DNA from 4 places in the Streptomyces sp. NPDC047042 genome. Region 2 is predicted to be linked to each of the others. Evidence: riboswitches for the same ligand, from Rfam matches in the RefSeq annotation. Region 2 holds a riboswitch; each other region holds the start of a gene.

Region 1 (4,866 bases), on a different contig from region 2:
GAGACGCCGAGGATGGCGTTGGCGCCGAGGGAGCCCTTGTTGTCGGTGGCGTCCAGGTCGAACATGGCCTGGTCGATCAGGCGCTGCTCGGTGGCGTCGTAGCCGACGAGCTCCGGGCCGATCTGCTCGATGACGGCGAGGACGGCCTTCTCGACACCCTTGCCGAGGTAGCGGTTGGGGTCACCGTCGCGCAGCTCGATGGCCTCGAAGGCACCGGTGGAGGCGCCGGACGGGACGGCGGCACGACCGGTGCTGCCGTCATCGAGGCCGACCTCGACCTCGACGGTGGGGTTGCCTCGCGAGTCGAGGATTTCCCGGGCTACGACGACGTCGATGGACGGCACGAGCATCTCCTTATGGAATGTGACGCGGGGTACGCGGGGCTGCTGGGCCTCGCGAGTACGGGGCCGCGGCGGCTCCGCGATGATGAGCCTAACCGGCTCCGGGCGATCGGCCAGCCGTCCGACCACCCCCTGGACGGAACATGGACGGAACCGAGGGTAAACATTGTTCCCCCTGGGAACAAAAAGCCCCGCCCCGGTGCGTACGGGGGAGAACGCACCGGGGCGGGGAGCCCGTGGGGGACGGGGGTGGCCCTCACGAGGCCCTCACAATGAAGGGCACGGGCGTGAGAGCCCTGCGGTTCACCTTCTCACCGGCCGCTTTCCGAACCGCTTGGGGGAGGTGTCGGAGCCGGTGCGGGTGACCGGGATCAGCCGAGGTGCAGCTGCTGGCCCGGGTAGATGAAGTCGGCGTCGTCGATGATGTCCTTGTTCAGCTGGAACAGCTTCTGCCAGCCGCCCTTGACGTCGTGCGCCTCGGCGATCGCGCTGAGGGTGTCGCCCTTGACGACCTTGTACTCGCCGTCGCCCTTCTTGACCTTCTTGCCGGTCGGGGTGGTGACGGTCTTCTTCGCGGCGGGCCGATCCTGCGAACGGGAGGCCTGCTGGTTGTCGGTGGAGCGGGTGGCGGTCTCACCGGAGTTGCTGGAGCCGCTGTTGCTGCTGTTGCTGTTGCTGCTGGACGAGTTGTCGCCCGTACCGGCGCCCGTGTTGCCGCTCGCACCGCCGTCGTACGCGGCGCTGGACAGGCCCACGCCGCAGACCGGCCAGGCGCCCTTGCCCTGGCCCGCGAGGACCTTCTCGGCGATCTCGATCTGCTGGGCCTTGGAGGCCTGGTTGGCGGTGGACGCGTACGCCGTGCCGCCGTACGCGGCCCAGGTCGAGGCGGAGAACTGCAGACCGCCGTAGTAGCCGTTGCCGGTGTTGATGGACCAGTTGCCGCCGGACTCGCACTGGGCGACGGCGTCCCACTCGGCGGAGGTGGCGGCGGAGGCGGAGCCGGCCGCGAGCAGCGGAGCGGCGACGGCGGCACCGGTCACGCCGGCGATGGCGACGGCGCGGCTGGCCTTGGACGGACGACGGTGCTTGCCCTTGCCGGAAAACAGCATGAAAGATCCCCTCACCGACGCCTGCGAGGTGAGCTGTCGGGTTCGGGCCGGTTGAGTTGCCCGGCCGTACGCCCCTGTCGGGCGGCGTACGGCTTCACCCCGAGCCGCTCCGGACAACTGCCCGGTGCGGCGCCTACCTTGGGTCCCCCGCTCCTGCCTACGGCGCTTGACAGCGACGACTGTTCCCGTGCGGCCGGTGGCAGGATTCGGCGTTGCGACCGACGGGGCCCACTGTGGCGGGCGATGACGACCGTAAACAGCTGATCCTCTGAAATACAAAGACGATCAGGGCTTCTGAGATCTATCTCTCACCGCATCCATAACGGACATTCAGCTCGAATCGTGACGCGAACTCCGCCTACTTTTGCACCGGTTCGACACCGACAGCGAGGGTCTGACCGGGGAGGATGTGATTGGGATCAGTGCCGACGGTGTTCTCGTTCTCGGCGAAGAGCCCGGACCATCCGTCGGCGAGGTCAAGGGATTCGGCGATGCTCCAGAGGGTGTCTCCGGTACGCACGGTGTACGACCCCTCGGCGTCACCACGGTGACGCCCGGTGCCGGGAGTGGTCAGGCTGCCGCTGCCGTCGATCCCGATTCCCACGAACTGCTGGGAGTTGTCCGACTCTTTCCCATTTGTCGCATCTGTGGATGAACTCTCACCTTCCTGCCCCTCGCCCGTACCGGCCGACGGCGAGGAAGGGACCGGCGAGGCGGCCGGGGCGACCGAGTCACCCGAGTCGGCCCCGTCGGCGGCGTCGGCCGCAGCCGCGGACGGCGAGGGGGACTGGGAGGACCCGGAGGGCTTTGCGGAGCCCGAGGAGTCGCCGGAGGCCGCGGAGTCGTCGCCAGGGGACCCGGAGGGCGTGGGCGCCCCCGACGAGGAGGAGGACGAGGCAGAGGAGTCTGCGGACGAAGAGCCGGCGGACGAAGAGTCTGCGGAAGAGCCTGCGGACGAAGACGAGGAGGAACTGGAAGAAGTACCCAGCCCCAGCCCCAGCCCCGACTCGGTCGCCGTACCCGGCCCCGAGGTGTCGTCCTCGGTCCCACTCCCGGCCACCCCGGTGTCGACGTCGGCCGGGCTGGTGTCCTTGCCGAGTCCGGACAGCACCGCACAGGCCTCCCAGGCCCCGGCCCCCTGGTCGGCGAGTATCTTCTCGCCGACGGAGATCTGCTGCGAACGGCTGGCCTGGTCGGCGCTCGGGGCGAAGGCGAGGCCGCCGTACTTCTCCCAGTCCGTCTGGGTCAACTGGAGCCCGCCGTAGAACCCGTTGCCGGGGTTGTCACTCCAGGAGCCGCCGCTCTCGCATTCCGCGACCCTGTCCCAGGTGGCACCGCTGGCCGCGCTGGCGCCGCTCGCGGCGAGCAGCGGAAGGGCCATGGCGGAGCCGGTCACGCCGGCCGCGACCAGCAGAGCCGGGGCCTGACGGGGGCGACGGTGACGACCGTTCCCGGAGAGCATGCGGTGGCCTTTCGCGAGACAGTGGGGACAGCGCGACGAATACTGCGGGGGCGTCGCACTAGTGCTCGAACGTATCGGCAGACGATCAGTTGTCACAAGTTCATGCCGCGCAGATCACGTGAAGATCACATTGTTGACGGGGCGTCACCTTGCCGTGACCTGCTACCGCGCCGACTACCGCGCCGCCTACGAAATCCCGCCCGATTCGGTCGTCGGCGTGAACTCGACGGGCAGGGTGCGCAGTCCACGCATGATGAGCCCGCCCCGCCATCTCAACTCGGCCGGATCCACGGCGAGTTGCAGGTCGGGGAGGCGGGTGAGGAGGGTGGCGAGGGCGCTGCGCCCCTCCAGCCGGGCGAGCGGTGCGCCGAGGCAGTAGTGGATTCCGTGCCCGTACCCGAGGTGCTGGTTGTCCCGGCGGCCGAGGTCAAGGGTGTCGGGGTCGGCGAACCGCGCCGGGTCCCGGTTCGCGGCGGCGAGTACGACGAGGACGGGATCGCCGGTCGCGATGTCCTGCCCGCCGATGCTGAGCGGCCGGGTGGCGAAGCGCCAGGTGGCCAGCTCGACGGGGCCGTCGTAGCGCAGGAGTTCCTCGATGCCGGTTTCGAGGAGGGAGGAGTCCTCGACGGCGAGGGCGGCCTGGAGACGGGCGCGCTGCTCGGGGTGGGCGAGGAGGGTGTGGACCCCGTTGCCGATCAAGTTCACGGTGGTCTCAAAACCGGCGAACAGAATGATGAACGCCATCGCGGCGACCTCGTTCTCGCTGAGGTGCTCACCCTGGTCCGAGGCCCGGATGAGCCCGGAGACGAGGTCCTCGCCGGGTTCGGGCACGTCGGACAGCGCCTCGCGCTTGCGGTGGATCAGCTCGGCGAGATAGCCCCGCATCTTCTTGACCGACCGGGCGACCCCGCCCCGGGGCCCTCCCCCGTGCCGGATCATCATCCCGGCCCAGTCCCGGAAGTCGTCCTGGTCCTCGCGGGGTACGCCCAGCAGGTCGCAGATCGCGTAGATGGGCAGCGGGAACGCGAACTCGTGGATGAGGTCGGCGGAGCCGCGTGCAGCGAACCGGTCGATGAGATCGTCGGTGAGTTCCTGGAGGCGGGGCGCGAACTCGGCGACCCGGCGCGGGGTGAACGCCTTGGCGACGAGTCTGCGCAACCTGGTGTGGTCCGGCGGATCGATGTTGAGCAGATGCGTCATCAACTCGGCCTTGCGCTCGCCGGGGATACCGGTCTTGCCCTTGGCGTGCGCGGGTTCGTCGTGATGGGCGGGGTTCTTGGACAGCCGCGGGTCGGCGAGGGCCTGCTTGGCGTCCCCGTACCGCGTGACCAACCACGCCTCGACCCCGCTGGGCAGCTTCGTCCGGTGGACCGGGGCGTGCTCACGGAGCCAGGCGTAGGCGGGGTAGGGGTCGGTGGCGAACTCCCAGGTGAAGAGTTCGGGGGCGGGGGGTGCGGGCGGGGGTGGGGGCGAGGGCAGGTGCGGGGGCGAGGAGGGCGGCTGGTTGGTCACTCGGTGACGGTAGCCGTCGGGGCCACCCCCTCCTTCACCCGCACCGCGTCCCGGTAGGCCCGCGCGGCGGCCCGCAACGCCGCCTCCGGGTCCACGCCCTCGCGTTCCGCCCGTACCGCCATGTGCAGGAGCTCGTAGCCGATGCCCTCGCCCTGCGGCAGCGGGACGTCCAGGCCAGCCGTGTGGACCCGGGAGGCGAGTTTCGCGGCCAGTGCGAGGCCCGGCTGGCCCAGGGGCACGCCGTCCGTCACCGACTCCCGCTGCTTCTCTATCGCCTTGGTGCGCAGCCAGTGCTCCTTGACGTCCTCCGGGGTGGACGCCGTCGCGTCGCCGAAGACGTGCGGGTGGCGGTGGATCAGCTTGGTGACGATGCCGGCCGCCACGTCGTCGATCGAGAAGGGGGCCTCGCCGTCCTCCTCCTCGTTCGCGTCCTCGGCGATGC
Region 2 (4,866 bases):
TCCCGGCGGCGGCCACCACATCCAGGAGATCGTCGTCGGAGGTGGCCAGTACGGCCAGCGCCTCTTCACGGGTCGGCAACTCGCGCCGCAGCCCCTTGTCCACCAGCGTCGTCAGCAGGTCCATGGGAGCCGATCCTGACGTATCCGACGGGCCGAGCGAAAGGAGGGATTGGTACAACAGAGGTGCTTCGACGTGTGGGTATTGCCACATCATGGGTGGCAGAGCGTGCGGTTAGGGTCTGTTGACTGCCTACAAACACGTCGCTGCGCGGAGGACTCATGGCGTTCGGCTGGATCGACGAGCAGGCCGAGGCGCGCCGCCGCGCCGGACTCGTACGGACCCTGCGTCCGCGCCCCGCCGACTCGCCGCTCCTCGACCTCGCCAGCAACGACTACCTGGGCCTGGCCCGGCACCCCGAGGTCACCGAGGGCGCGGCCCGGGCCGCCCGGCGCTGGGGCGGCGGTGCCACCGGCTCGCGGCTCGTCACCGGCAGTACGGAACTGCACGCGGAACTCGAACGCGAACTGGCCGACTTCTGCGGATTCGAGGCCGCGCTGGTCTTCTCCTCCGGATACGCGGCCAACCTCGCCGCGGTCACCGCGCTCGCACCGCACGGCTCCCTCGTCGTCTCGGACGCGGGCAACCACGCCTCGCTCATCGACGGCTGCCGCCTGGCCCGGGGCACGACCCAGGTCGTCGGCCACGCCGACCCGGAGGCTTTCCGCAAGGCGCTCGGCACCCACAGCGGGCCCGCCGTCGCCGTGTCCGACACGGTCTTCTCGGTCGACGGGGACGCGGCACCGCTGGCCGAACTCGCCGCCGCCTGCCGGGAGTTCGGCGCGGGAATGGTGGTCGACGACGCGCACGGGCTGGGAGTCCTGGGCGAGGGCGGGCAGGGGTCGGCGTTCGCGGCCGGGCTGGCGGGCGCGCCGGACGTCGTCGTGACGGTCACCCTGTCCAAGTCGCTCGGCAGCCAGGGGGGCGCCGTGCTGGGCCCCGCTCGGGTGATCGAGCACCTCGTCAACGCGGCCCGTACGTTCATCTTCGACACCGGCCTCGCCCCGGCCGCGGCGGGCGCCGCCCTCGCGGCCCTCACCCTGCTGCGCCGCGAGCCCGAACGGGCCGCACGCGCGCGTGCGGTGGCGCGTGAGCTGCACACCAGGCTGACCGCGCAGGGACTGTCGGCGGTACGGCCGGACGCGGCGGTCGTCTCCGTGCGCGCGCCCTCCCCGGAGGGGGCCGTGCGATGGGCGGCCGACTGCCGGGCCGCCGGTGTGGGCGTGGGCTGCTTCCGTCCGCCGTCCGTGCCCGACGGGGTGTCCCGGCTGCGGCTGACCGCCCGCGCGGACCTGGCCGAGGAACAGATCGCACGGGCGGTACAGGTGATCGGCGAGAACCGACCGTAGACGCGTAGATCCACAGGGTCGTTGATCAGTGACACGCGACCATGAGTCGGCGAACCGCGGCCGTGCGTCCTTGGGCGATCACCTCAGCGTGGTGAGGAAGCCCTCCCAGCTCTCGGGGGAGAAGAGCAGGACGGGCCCCGCCACGTTCTTGGAGTCGCGTACGGCGAGCCGACCTGCCCGGACTCCGGTGTCCGGACGGGCCGTCTCCACACAGTTGTTCGCGCCGGTGCTGTAGCTGCTGCGCAGCCATTGGACACCGGGTTGTTCGACGACGGACGGTACGTTTCGAGGCATTGCGGACATGGTGCCTCCTTACCCGCCGTGATTCAGACCGGCGATGAAATCCAACGAATCCTCGGGCGAAAGGGCGTGGATCTGAAGGGTGTTGAAGGCCTCGCTGTAGGCCCGGAGGTCTTCTTTCCGTTCGAGGTAGAGGCTACTCATCATCTGGTCGAGAACAACCACATCCAAGTCAGAAGTGCTCGGAAAAGAGAAGATAACGAAAGGGCCGGTGATGCCGATGTACGCCCCCGCGGTGAACGGCAGGATCTGCAACCGCACTTGGGGCAGTCTGGCCGCTTCCATGAGGCGCTCCAGCTGACGTGTCATCACCTCCGGACCGCCCACTTCTCGGCGCAGCACCGCCTCGTCGAGGACCGCGCTCAGCGCCAGCGGCGGATCCGAACGCAGTACGTCCTGCCGGGCCAGCCGCACCTCGACCAGTGCGTCGAGCCGGGTCTCCTCCACGCCGTCCACGGCGGCCCGGGTCATCGCGCGCGCGTACTCCGGGGTCTGCAGCAGCCCCGGCACCACCGAGGTCTCCAGCGTGCGCATCGTGCTGGCCTGCGACTCCAGGCTGATGAAGTCCCGGTAGGTGGGCGGCAGTACGCCCCGGTAGGCATGCCACCAGTGGTGCCGGCCGCCGTCCTCGCCGCCCGCCAGCACGAGCATCAGCTCACGCGACTCGCCCTCCGGAACCCGGTACGCGTCCAGGAGTAACCGTACGTCCGCCGGTTTCACCCCGCTCGCGCCGGTCTCGATGCGGCTCACCTTCGACTGGTGCCAGCCCACCAGACGCGCCGCCTCACCGCTTGTGAGGCCGGCCCTGGAGCGCAGTGCGCGCAGTTCGTCACCCAGCTTTCGGCGGCGCACCGCGGGACCGTACTGCATGGGCCACTCCTTACTCCTTATGAGCCGCGCAAATACGCTCTGGGGTCGCAGAGTTCACCGCTTCGAGCGACAGATATATGCATATCTTGGTGGATCGCACCCCGTGACCGGCGCGGGAATGGCAGTCTGGCGCGAAGCACCAGTCCGGGACCGTACTCGAACCAGCCGCTCCGTGTCGGGCTCCGGTTCCGTGGGAAAGGGACGACCTCGCCATGGCAGACCATCTGGAAGCATCCGTCACTCTGCCGAGCGATCCCGCCTCGGTCTCCGCCGCCCGCGCGTATGTGGCCGATGTGCTGGCGGAATGGGGCCTGCGGGGTGACACCGAAGCCGCCGACACCATCCGTCTGATCGTCTCGGAACTCGCCACCAACGCCGTACAGCACACCTTCGGGTTGTCACCCACCTTCACGGTGGACATCGCCCTCGACCGTGACGAGAACCTGCGCATCGGCGTCACGGACAGTCACCCGCGCTTCCCCAAGCGGCTGCCCGCCGCGGTTCAGCAGGACAACGGCCGCGGAATGGTCATCATCCGCTGGCTGACCGCGGAGGCTGGCGGCAGACTGCGCGTGCGGCCCACCCGCGAGGGCGGAAAGACGGTGTCGATCGAACTCCCCTGGGCGGCTCCCGTCAGGCCCCCGGTGACGGCGTCGGGCCAGCAGGAGCCGTAACGGTTCGGCGGCTGTCCGCGCAGGGTTCTCGGCGCGCCGCTGTCGCTGTCGCTGTCGCCGGGAAACGGCAGCGGGGCGGGAGCGGCGGGTCCAGGCCAGGCCGCCGCTCCCGCCCCGGGCAGGGCAGATGGTCAGGTCAGGTCAGCTGACCCGGCCGTACCAGACGCTCGTCGTCCAGATCTTCTGGAGCTTCACGACGTCCCCGGTCTTCGGGGAGTGCCAGATCTTTCCCTTCCCGGCGTAGATGCCCACGTGGTACACGTTCTTGCCCGAGTGGAAGAAGACCAGGTCCCCGCTCTTGCGGCTCTTGGCGGAGATGTGCTTGGTCTTGTTGTACTGGGCGGCCGCCGTACGCGGCAGGGACTTGCCCGCCTTCTTGAACGAATACTGCGTGAGACCGGAGCAGTCGAACTTCTTCGGTCCCGCGGCCCCGTACTTGTACGGGGAGCCCTTCTTGGAGGCCGCGATCTGAAGTGCCTTCGTCTGTGGTGTGACCGCCGCGGCGTCCGTGTTGACGCCTGGGAGCACCAGACCGCCGCCCACAGCGGCGAGTGTGAGAGCCGAGACCGTACCGGCCCGGGTCATCATCGACGGGACACGATTGAGCGCAGACATGCGCAACCCTTCGTCAGCCGCCTGTGAAGGATGACCTGTCGGATTCGGGCTGGCGAAGTTGCCCGGCCGCTGACGCGGCTTCACCCCAAGGGCTGCTCGGCCCGGTCATGGCGTGACCGTTCCGGCGACCCGTCGTGCTTGGGTCCTCCACTCCTGCCGATGCACATCTGTCGACCGGTCATCCGGGCGGCGGCAGGACTCGGCGTCCGCCCGGATCGCCCCGCCGCTTGTGGCGGGGGCTTGTCGTCAGGAAGGGATCTTGGCTCATGGAAGTGGGAAAATCCCAATGGAATCGGGGCTTTGTGGCGTTACTCACCGCTGACCCGTTCGGGTGGACACCCGTACCCTCGCACGACTTTCGACGGGGTCGCGCACCCTCGGACCAGGGCTGAAACGTCTCGATTCCGCATGTGGACCGGGCGTGTCGCGCAACCCGACCGGTCCTTTCGAAGGACCCGCGTCTACTCCGAACGGGGGATGGCATTCGGCCGCGTCCCGGCCCGTTTTGGACAAGCGCGTCACCGGGGCGCCTGAGCGCGCCCGGCACGGGCCGGCAGACCGGATGCGTCAACTGGCGGGCTCACGCGGAACGATGACACGCGCCGTGCGGCGCTCCCCGTCCAGGACGCGCAGCGCACGCGCCAGCGTATCCGCGTGCACCTCCGCCTCGCCCCGCTGATGCATCAACTCCAGCGCGTCCCGCAGGGCCACCGCCTTGGCGACCAGCGCCTGCGCGGCCCGCAGTCCGCGGTACGTGTCCCCGTGATACGCCGGGTTGATACGGCCGAGCAGATCGGCCACTTCGAGGTAACGGTCGATCAACTCGCCCTCCGCGTGCGTCAGAGCGGGCAGCGGAGGCAGTTCGGGCGGAAGCATCGGCGGCTCACCTCGTGCCGGGGGCGGGGTCCGAGGACCTGCGGCTGGGCACGATCCGGTCCACCAGCCCGTATTCCAGGGCGCCCTGGGCATCCAGGATCTTGTCCCGCTCGATGTCCGCGGC
Region 3 (4,866 bases), on a different contig from region 2:
GTCCCGCGGTCTCCAGGATCTGCCCGGTCACCAGCCGCTCGAACGCCTCGGCCTGCACCCGGACCGCCTCGGGCCCGAGGTCGGCGAGGATGTGCGAGGCGCGCGCAAACAGGAAGTCCCCGGTGAGGACCGCGACGGAGTTCCCCCAGCGCGTGTTGGCGCTGGGCACCCCGCGTCGTACCTCGGCCTCGTCCATGACGTCGTCGTGATACAGCGTCGCGAGGTGGGTCAGCTCCACCACCACCGCGGACGGCACGATCCCCGGCGCGTGCCGGTCCCCGAACTGCGCCGCGAGCATCACGAGCAGTGGCCTGAAACGCTTACCGCCCGCCCGTACGAGATGCTGCGCGGCCTCCGTGATGAAGGGGACCTCGCTCTTGGTGGCTTCGAGCAAACCTTCCTCGACAGCCGCCAATCCGGCCTGGACATCGGCTTCGAGAGCCTGGTCCCGCACGCTCAGCCCGAACGGCCCGACGACGGTCACGAGGGATCTCCTGTCTGCTGTGTCTACTGGCGGTCACACGGTGTGTCGATAGGTCGCTGCCCTCACTCGAGTCAGCGTATCCGGTCATGTTTCGATCACCGCGAGCGCCCGCCCGTCCAGGCCGGGCGGTATCGGATCACGACCGGAATGTTTTTGATCAGTCCAAAGCATGGACATTTATAAGCACACCGCGCCCATCTCCGGCCCTTTCCGGTGACCGACACATGTCCCAAAAACCTCGAAACACCCCAAATTCACCACTCGCCCCATCGAGACCACCCCTACCCCCCACCTCGTGATTCGAGTCACGCCGTCAATCAACCCACACCCCCTCCTCCCCGCAAACTCCCCGTTCACAAAGGCAAGTTACCCCTCCACCCATCCTTTACCATTTGCCCGTTTTATTCCCAATGTGTGCACGATATGGGCAAGTCCTGCATTTCCGCCCCTTGTTCCACACGTGTGCTCTCGCATACGTTTCGCGCCACACCGGGCGGATCGCCGAATCCTGCCGCCGCCCGTAGAGCAGACCACCACCCACCCACATGTGACTCACGCAGGCAGGAGCGGGGGACCCAGGTAAGCCGCCGGTCCGGACATCGACGCCGGAGCGGCTAGGGGTGAAGCCGCGCGCCGCAGCGCGCCCGGCCGGGCATCTCCCGCCCGAACCCGACAGCTCACCTCGTAGGCGCCGGAGAGGACTCACCATGCCCGCACGAGGTCAGCACAACCGCGCGCGAACCCTTCGCCGCCCGCTCGCACTCACGCGCACACTCGCCATCACCGCGACGGCTGCCGCAGCCCTGGCCATCCCCTTCCTGACCGCGACGACGGCCTCCGCCGCCCCGTCGGCCGCGTCGTCGACGACGACGTACTACGCGAACAACCTGGACGGCTGGATCCGCGAATCGCTCGACATCATGGCGCAGAAGGGAATCCCCGGGACGTACGACGGCATCTACCGCAACATCATGCGCGAGTCGTCGGGCAACCCCTACGCCATCAACAACTGGGACTCGAACGCGGCAGCCGGCACCCCCTCCAAGGGCCTCCTCCAGGTCATCGACCCGACCTTCGCCGCGTACCACGTCGCCGGAACCTCGTTCGACCCCTACGACCCGATCGCCAACATCACCGCCGCCTGCAACTACGCGGCCGCGCGATACGGATCGATAGACAACGTGTACGGGGCCTACTAGGCCGACCGTCCCTGCCCGGGTGGGGCGGGCGTCCTCTGGGCCGGACCCACGACGCCCGCCCCACCCGGGCTCATTTCCGCCTACCCGGCCCTACTGCCGACCGACCCGTGTCGCAGCCGAGGCAGGTACCGAGGCCGATGACGGTGCCACGGCCCGTGCCCGTGCCGGTGCCGGTGCCGACCCTGGTACCGGCACTTCCCGGTCCGCCCAGTCCTCCCAGCCCTCCCAGCCCTTCCCCCGCCCGAACAACCGCTCCAGCACCACCGCGATCCCGTCGTCCTCGTTCGAGAGGGTGACCTCGTCCGCCACCGCCTTGAGCTCGGGATGGGCGTTGGCCATGGCGACACCGTGGGCCGCCCAGTCGAACATCGGGATGTCATTGGGCATGTCGCCGAAGGCGATGGTGGCGGACGAGGACAGCCCTAGATACTCGGCGGCCAACGCGAGCCCCGTCGCCTTGGTGATGCCGCATGGCTGCAGTTCGACGGTGCCGGGCCCCGACATGGTGACGGTCGCGAGCGAACCGACCGCTCCACGCGCCGCCGACGCCAACTCGTCGTCGGACAGCGACGGATGGCGAAGCAGCACCTTGCTGATGGGCGCGGCCCACAGATCGTCCCGGCGCGGCACCTGTACGGCGGGCAGCGTCGGGTGCGGCATCAGGTACCCGGGTTCGATCAGCGTGAGCCCGTCGACCCCGTCCTGATCGACGGCGGCGTACAACTGCCCGACCTCGGCCTCGATCTTGCCGAGCGCGGTCTCCGCCAGCTCCCGGTCCAGGGTCACCGACCACAGCAGGCGGTCCGCGCCGGCGTCGTACAACTGCGCTCCCTGCCCGCACACCGCGAGCCCCCCGGCACCGAGGTCGTCGAGCAACGGCCGGACTCTCGGCGCCGGGCGACCCGTCACGACCAGATGACGGGCGCCGGCGGCCGTGGCGCGCGCCAGGGCGGTCCGTGACCGGTCGGAGAGCGTGTCGTCGGCGCGCAGGAGCGTTCCGTCAAGATCCGTGGCGATAAGTGCGTATGAGGTGGGAGCGGGCATGATCCAGAGAATACGGATCGTTCGACCCCTCGGTCGCCGCCCGAACCGGACGACGTTCGCCGTCCGGGCGGCAACAGCCCCGGCACAAGGGCCAGTTCCTGCCGCGGACACCGCCCCGGGAGGCCACGATCAGCACGACAACCCGATGCGGTGAACCCCTGGTTCACAAGATCGAGCGAGGCGCCCAGCCCCCACCCGCGCCTACCCGTACCCCACCGCCACACATATCCGGCACCGAGCCTCGACGTTCCCCGGATCATCGCCGGCTCCGTGCGCAGCTCGTGCCCGAGGAGATCCATCGCGGCGGTGTCGACGCGGTGGCCGGTCGCGGCTATGACCTGGTCGGCCGACAACTCCCGCGTACGACCGCCGAGTTCGCATACGGTCAACACCGGCCGACCACCGACGAACCCCACCCGCTGCCCCCGCTGCTCCCGCCCGGAGGATCCGCGCGAGCGGTAGGGATGCGGGGAGTAGGTGAGGGCCCACAGCGACCACGCGTTGCCGAACGACGACTCGGGCCGCCCACCCGTAACCTGTGGCGCGACCACATGACCACACGAGACGACCCCCAGCCCGCGACCGCGGACGGATCCGCGCCGCACCAGCCATCCAGACGGCCACGACAACGGCCGAGCCCGACAACAGGCTTCGACTGACGACACACGAGAGCGAGGCAGTGCCCATGCCCCCCTTCGATGTCCCCGAGGGCGACCTCTTCGGCCCGCACAACCTGCCGTACGGCGTGTTCTCCCCGGCCGGCTCCACGGACCGCCGGGTCGGCGTCCGTCTCGGCGACCACGTCCTGGACGCCGGTGCGGCAGCCGCCGCGCTCGGCTCCCCCTATGTCTCCGTCCTGGCCCGTCCGACCCTCAATCCGCTTCTCGCCGCGGGCCGCACGACCTGGTCCGACATCCGGCGCGCCCTCACCGCCTGGGTCACCGTCCCGTCCCACCAGGAGACGGTCGCCCCGCTCCTGCACCCCCTGTCCTCCGTGACGCTGCACCTCCCCTTCGAGGTCGCGGACTACGTCGACTTCTACGCGTCCGAGAACCACGCCCGGAACGTCGGCCAGATCTTCCGCCCCGACGCCGCCGACTCACTGACTCCCAACTGGAAGCACCTGCCGATCGGTTACCACGGCCGCTCGGGCACGGTCGTGGTCTCTGGCACCGAGGTCGTACGTCCCTCGGGCCAGCGCAAGGCCCCCACCGACCCGGTGCCGCTCTTCGGTCCGTCGGTCCGCCTGGACATCGAGGCGGAGGTCGGCTTCGTGGTGGGCACACCGTCGCCCATGGGCAGCCCCGTGGCCCTGTCCGACTTCCGCGACCACGTCTTCGGCCTCTGCCTCCTGAACGACTGGTCCGCCCGCGACCTCCAGGCCTGGGAGTACGTCCCGCTGGGCCCGTTCCTCGGGAAGTCCTTCGCCACGTCCGTCTCGGCCTGGATCACCCCGCTGGACGCCCTGGACGATGCCCGGGTTCCGCCGCCTGCCCGGACCCACCCCCTGCTTCCCTACCTCGACGACGCCGAGGAGGAACCCGGCGGCTTCGACCTGCGTATCTCCGTCGCCGTGAACGGCCACACCATCTCCGAACCCCCTTTCTCCAGCATGTACTGGACGGCCGCCCAGCAACTCGCCCACATGACCGTCAACGGCGCTTCCCTGCGCACCGGCGACCTCTACGGCTCAGGCACGGTCAGCGGCCCCACCGAACGCGAACGCGGCTCCCTCCTCGAACTCACCTGGAACGGCAGGGACGCCATCGACCTCCCCACCGGCAAGCGCACCTTCCTGGAGGACGGCGACGAGGTCACCCTCACCGCCTGGGCCCCGGGTCCGGGCGGCACCCGCGTGGGCCTGGGCGAGGTGACGGGCACCATCACCGCGTCGAGCTGAACGATGTGGCCCGGGGGCAGCCGGGGGCCGCCGGTCTACATCCAGTCCTCCGGCTCGGGCTCCATCTCCATCTCGGGCCAGTCGTCCGGCCCTCGCTGGTCGGACTCCGGCCCGGGGCCCGTACCGCCGCCGTCGCCGTCGCCGCCCGTGGGGCTGGGCCCTGCTGCTGCCCCGGACACCGGCGCCCCGCCCAGCGCCGCCAGCGTCTTCAGCACGCCCTCCCCGTATGTGGCGAGCTT
Region 4 (4,866 bases), on a different contig from region 2:
TCGACCGTCTGGCGAAGCTGGTGGCCGAGGGACTCGAGGAACTTCCCGAAACGGTCTGAGGCACCCTGCGGGGTCCTCGGTCGACGGTGACGGCGAACGTCACCCGAAATGCACCACCCGCACATGGCGAAGGGCCCGCCCGAATATCGGGCGGGCCCTTCGTAATTCCCGGTCACGGGCAGCAGAAATAGTCCCCCGCGAATTCAACCCTCTTTGTATACGGCGCCCGTGTTAATGACGCAGGCCCATCATGTTTACGGGAGGTTGCGAAGTCCTCACACGATCCGGACGGTCTCCGTCGCCCGGAAAGCGCAGCCGGTGCGCGAGGGTCGCCCGCTCGGTGTGCAGTGCCGTGACCGCCCGCGCGCGCTCGCTGTCCCCGCGCGCCACCGCGTCCACGATCGCCCCGTGCTCCGCCCAGGACTCGACGGGGTTGGGCGGTGCCTCCACCGCGTACATCCAGGCGATCTTGTGCCGCAGCTGGGTGAGCGTCGAGGCCAGGGCGTGGCTGCCGGAGGACTGGGTGAGCGTCTCGTGGAACCAGCCTCCCAAGGAGCGCAGATCCTCGCTGTTGCCCCTTCTGGCCCGCTCCTGGCCGAGTCTGACCAGGCCGCGCAGCACCTTGAGATGGGCCTCGGTGCGCCGCTGGGCGGCCCGGGAGGCGCCCAGCGGTTCCAGGAGCATGCGCATCTCCAGCAGGTCGGAGGCCTCCTGCTCGGTGGGTTCCGCGACGCACGCGCCCGCGTGCCGCCGGGTGACCACGAAGCCCTCGGCCTCCAGGGTGCGCAGGGCCTCGCGGACGGGGACGCGCGAGACGCCGTACCGGCGGGCGAGCAGTTCCTCGGTGAGCCGGCTGCCGCGCTCGTAGACACCGGCGACGATGTCGTCCCGGATCGCCGTGCATACCGAGTGCGCCGGAATACGCATGTCCGACCTCCGCTTTAATCCCCGTGAAACGTCGACGATTGACGTGTGTTCAGTGACTCTATTGCAGAGAACCGGAATTTCCGACGGCAGGCCGGAATCCGTGGATATTTTTTGGACACAGGGCACCCGGAAACGCCGAAAGCCCCGGCTGGAGGAGCCGGGGCCGCGACGAGTGGTACGAAGAGGTGTCAGACGTTCACGCCGTGCGAGCGGAGGTAGGCGACCGGGTTGATGTCCGAGCCGTAATCCGGGGTCGTGCGGGCCTCGAAGTGAAGGTGGGGACCGGTGACGTTGCCGGTGGCCCCGGAGAGGCCGATCTGCTGGCCCGGGGTGACCGTCTGGCCCACGGAGACGTTGATCGACGACAGATGACCGTACTGAGTGTACGTACCATCAATCATCTTGATCACGATGTTGTTGCCGTAGGACCCGCCCCAGCCGGCCTCGACGACGGTGCCGGAGCCCACAGCGTGGACGGTGGTGCCGGACGCGGCGTGGAAGTCGACGCCGGTGTGGCTGCCGGAGGACCAGATACCGCCGCCCGCCTGGTAGCCGGTGGAGATGTACGAACCGGAGATCGGGGCCACGTAGGCGTTGAGGCGCTTACGCTCGGCCTCACGGGCGGCGCGGGCCTTCACCTCGCGCTCCTGCTTGACGCGTTCCTCGGCCAGCTTCTTGGCGGCGGCCGCGGCCCGCTTCTCCGCGGCCTCGATCCGCTTCTCGGCGGCGGCCTGCTCGGCCGCCTGCTCCTGGGCGGCGGCCTGAGCGTCTATCTGCTCGGCGAGCGACTCCCCTATGGAGATCACCGGGGTGAGGCCGGTCTGCTCGACGGCGGACTCCGTGGCGAGCGCCGGGGCGGCGAGGGCGCCTACGACGCCGCTGGTCGCGAGGGCCGCGACGCCGGCCGCGCGAGCGGTCGTACGGTTGACAAGGCTGGGGCGGCTGGGACGACGGTGCTTCCCGGTGGCGCGGGTGAACGCCATGTAGTGGTTGTTCCTTTCCTCCTTCTCGCCTACCGGGTTAGCTGACGGGTTCGGAGCAGGAAGGTCTCCTACGGGCCCCCTCGCGGCACGCGCGGGCGTCCGATTCACCCCAGGGACTGCACGATGTGGGTCCCCGGCTCCCCTGGCTCGCGCCGTACGGGGACTCGGCGATGACTGTCCGGTGCCGCGACTGCGGCGCACTGCGTGACGGACAGCCGGACAGACGCTAAGCGTGACTACTTTCAAATAACAAACCGATCACGGGTTTTGTCGCGCATGCCACAGTGCAGACTGTCAACCTCTCCATCAATACGGGCAACTTGCACATCAACATGGACAAACAGGGGCCCGGTGACGCTTCCGTCACCGGGCCCCTGCCGCTACGACGTCTCTGTGGACGGTGTCCCTACTCGGCGGGTACGACGCTCACTTCGCCGATGCCGAGAGCCCTGACGGGCGCCTCGATCTCCGCCGCGTCGCCCACGAGGACCGTCACCAGCCGGTCGACCGGGAAGGCGTTGACGGCCGCCGCGGTGGCTTCCACGGTGCCGGTCGCCGCGAGCCGGCGGTACAGCGTCGCCTGGTAGTCGTCGGGCAGGTGCTGCTCGACCTGGTCGGCCAGCGTGCTCGCCACGGCCGCCGCGGTCTCGTACTTGAGCGGGGCGACGCCGACCAGGTTCTGCACCGCGACATCGCGCTCGGCGTCGGTGAGCCCCTCGGCCGCGAGCGTGCGCAGCACCTTCCAGAGGTCCTCGAGGGCGGGACCGGTGTTCGGGGTGTCGAAGGAGCCGCTGATGGCCAGCAGCGCGGCACCCGTACCCTCCGGAGCGGAGCGCAGGACCTGCCCGAACGCCCGCACGCCGTAGGTGTAACCCTTCTCCTCGCGCAGGACACGGTCCAGACGGGAGGTGAGGGTGCCACCGAGGCAGTACGTGCCGAGGACCTGGGCGGCCCAGACCCGGTCGTGCCGGTCGGCGCCGATGCGGCCGATGAGCAGCTGGGTCTGCACGGCGCCCGGGCGGTCCACGATGACGACCCGGCCGGTGTCGTCGGCGGTCACCGGCGGCACCGGCCGCGGCTCGGCCGAAGTGCCCGTCCAGGCGCCCAGGGTGTCACCGAGGAGCGCGTCCAGGTCGATGCCGGTGAGGTCGCCGACGACCACCGCGGTGGCCGTGGCGGGCCGGACGTGCCTGTCGTAGAAGGCGCGTACGGCGGCCGAGTCGATCTTGGCGACCGTGTCCTCGGTGCCCTGGCGCGGACGTGACATGCGCGAGGTCGCCGGGAACAGCTCCTTGTAGAGCTGCTTGGCGGAGCGGCGGGCCGGGTTGGCCGTCTCGTGCGGGATCTCGTCGAGCCGGTTGCGCACCAGCCGCTCGATCTCGCTGTCCGTGAAGGCGGGCGCCCTGAGGGCGTCGGCCAGCAGACCGAGCGCCTTGGGCAGTCGCGACACGGGGACTTCGAGGCTGAGGCGGACGCCGGGGTGGTCGGCGTGCGCGTCGAGGGTGGCGCCGCAGCGCTCCAGCTCGGCGGCGAAGTCCTCGGCGGAGTGCTTGTCGGTGCCTTCGGAGAAGGCCCGGGCCATGATCGTGGCCACTCCGTCGAGACCGGCGGGCTCGGCCTCCAGGGGGGCGTCGACGAGCACCTCGACGGCGACGACCTGCTGGCCGGGGCGGTGGCACCGCAGGACCGTCAGACCATTGCCGAGCGTGTCCCGCCCGGGGGCCGGGAAGGCCCAGGGCTTGGCCTCGCCCGCCTGGGGCTGGGGGTGGAACTCCATCGTGGCGAGCTCGGTCACTTGGCCGCCTCCTCGTCGGTGTCGGTGTCGCTGTCGGCGGTCAGAGGCTCGTAGACGAGCACCGCGCGGTTGTCGGGGCGCAGTCGCTCCTTGGCGGCCTGCTGGACCTCTTCGGCGGTCACCTCGAGTACGCGCTGCACGGCGGTCAGCGCGAGCTGCGGGTCGCCGAACAGCACCGCGAAGCGGCACAGTTCGTCGGCGCGGCCGGCGACCGTACCGAGCCGGTCGAGCCACTCACGCTCCAACTGGGCCTGGGCGCGCTCCATTTCCTCGGCCGTGGGGCCGTCCGCGGCGAACCGGGCGAGCTCCTCGTCGACGGCGGCCTCGATGACCGGCACCTCGACGTCCGCGGACGTCTTGACGTCCAGCCACCCCAGGGAGGGTGCTCCGGCCAGCCGCAGCAGGCCGAAACCGGCCGCCACCGCCGTACGGTCCCGCCGTACGAGCCGGTTGTAGAGACGGGAGGACTCGCCGCCGCCGAGGATGGTGAGCGCCAGGTCGGCCGCGTCGCACGCGCGTGTGCCGTCCTCCGGGAGCCGGTAGGCGGCCATCAGCGCGCGCGAGGGGACCTCCTCCACGACGACCTCGCGCAGTTCCTCGCCGATGACGTCGGGAAGGGCGCCGGAGCGCGGCGCGGGCTTGCCGTCGTGTCCGGCGATGGATCCGAAGTACTTCTCGACCCAGGCGAGCGTCTCCTCGGGGTCGATGTCCCCGACGACCGACAGAACGGCGTTGTTGGGCGCGTAGTACGTGCGGAAGAACGCGCGCGCGTCCTCCAGGGTCGCCGCGTCCAGGTCGGCCATCGAGCCGATCGGCGTGTGGTGGTAGGGGTGGCCCTCCGGGTAGGCGAGGGCGGTCAGCTTCTCGAACGCCGTGCCGTAGGGGACGTTGTCGTAGCGCTGCCGGCGCTCGTTCTTGACGACGTCCCGCTGGTTCTCCATGGACTCGTCGTCGAGGGCCGCGAGCAGCGAGCCCATGCGGTCCGCCTCCAGCCAGAGGGCGAGCTCCAGCTGGTGGGTGGGCATGGTCTCGAAGTAGTTGGTGCGCTCGAAGCTGGTGGTGCCGTTGAGCGAGCCGCCCGCGCCCTGGACCAGTTCGAAGTGGCCGTTGCCCTTCACCTGGCCGGAGCCCTGGAACATCAGGTGCTCGAAGAGGTGAGCC

The links. A riboswitch is a leader RNA that binds a small molecule or an ion and turns the genes downstream of it on or off. The one in region 2 is predicted to bind cyclic di-AMP.
Positions count from the first base shown of each region.
Region 1: linked by a shared signal. The riboswitch ahead of ABZ855_RS21205 (transglycosylase family protein) and the one ahead of ABZ855_RS14895 (C40 family peptidase) in region 2 are both predicted to bind cyclic di-AMP.
Region 3: linked by a shared signal. The riboswitch ahead of ABZ855_RS03075 (transglycosylase SLT domain-containing protein) and the one ahead of ABZ855_RS14895 (C40 family peptidase) in region 2 are both predicted to bind cyclic di-AMP.
Region 4: linked by a shared signal. The riboswitch ahead of ABZ855_RS22255 (M23 family metallopeptidase) and the one ahead of ABZ855_RS14895 (C40 family peptidase) in region 2 are both predicted to bind cyclic di-AMP.

Region 1 covers NZ_JBEYVP010000017.1:106,823-111,688, forward strand. The annotation lists gene eno (phosphopyruvate hydratase) at 1-344, opposite strand, end outside; gene ABZ855_RS21205 (transglycosylase family protein) at 713-1,450, opposite strand; cyclic di-AMP (ydaO/yuaA leader) riboswitch at 1,454-1,625, opposite strand; gene ABZ855_RS21210 (transglycosylase family protein) at 1,809-2,912, opposite strand; gene ABZ855_RS21215 (cytochrome P450) at 3,099-4,391, opposite strand; gene ABZ855_RS21220 (nucleoside triphosphate pyrophosphohydrolase) at 4,421-4,866, opposite strand, start outside.
Region 2 covers NZ_JBEYVP010000011.1:109,499-114,364, reverse strand. The annotation lists gene bioB (biotin synthase BioB) at 1-124, opposite strand, end outside; gene ABZ855_RS14915 (8-amino-7-oxononanoate synthase) at 280-1,407, shown strand; gene ABZ855_RS14910 (DUF397 domain-containing protein) at 1,486-1,710, opposite strand; gene ABZ855_RS14905 (helix-turn-helix transcriptional regulator) at 1,720-2,577, opposite strand; gene ABZ855_RS14900 (ATP-binding protein) at 2,790-3,251, shown strand; gene ABZ855_RS14895 (C40 family peptidase) at 3,393-3,866, opposite strand; cyclic di-AMP (ydaO/yuaA leader) riboswitch at 3,870-4,049, opposite strand; gene ABZ855_RS14890 (hypothetical protein) at 4,434-4,742, opposite strand; gene ABZ855_RS14885 (ATP-dependent Clp protease proteolytic subunit) at 4,750-4,866, opposite strand, start outside.
Region 3 covers NZ_JBEYVP010000002.1:261,356-266,221, reverse strand. The annotation lists gene ABZ855_RS03080 (polyprenyl synthetase family protein) at 1-484, opposite strand, end outside; cyclic di-AMP (ydaO/yuaA leader) riboswitch at 1,023-1,188, shown strand; gene ABZ855_RS03075 (transglycosylase SLT domain-containing protein) at 1,192-1,683, shown strand; partial or broken gene ABZ855_RS03070 (HAD family hydrolase) at 1,927-2,727, opposite strand; gene fahA (fumarylacetoacetase) at 3,413-4,627, shown strand; gene recQ (DNA helicase RecQ) at 4,663-4,866, opposite strand, start outside.
Region 4 covers NZ_JBEYVP010000018.1:106,560-111,425, forward strand. The annotation lists gene ABZ855_RS22245 (HPr family phosphocarrier protein) at 1-59, shown strand, start outside; gene ABZ855_RS22250 (GntR family transcriptional regulator) at 232-927, opposite strand; gene ABZ855_RS22255 (M23 family metallopeptidase) at 1,116-1,910, opposite strand; cyclic di-AMP (ydaO/yuaA leader) riboswitch at 1,922-2,090, opposite strand; gene ABZ855_RS22260 (pitrilysin family protein) at 2,317-3,705, opposite strand; gene ABZ855_RS22265 (pitrilysin family protein) at 3,702-4,866, opposite strand, start outside.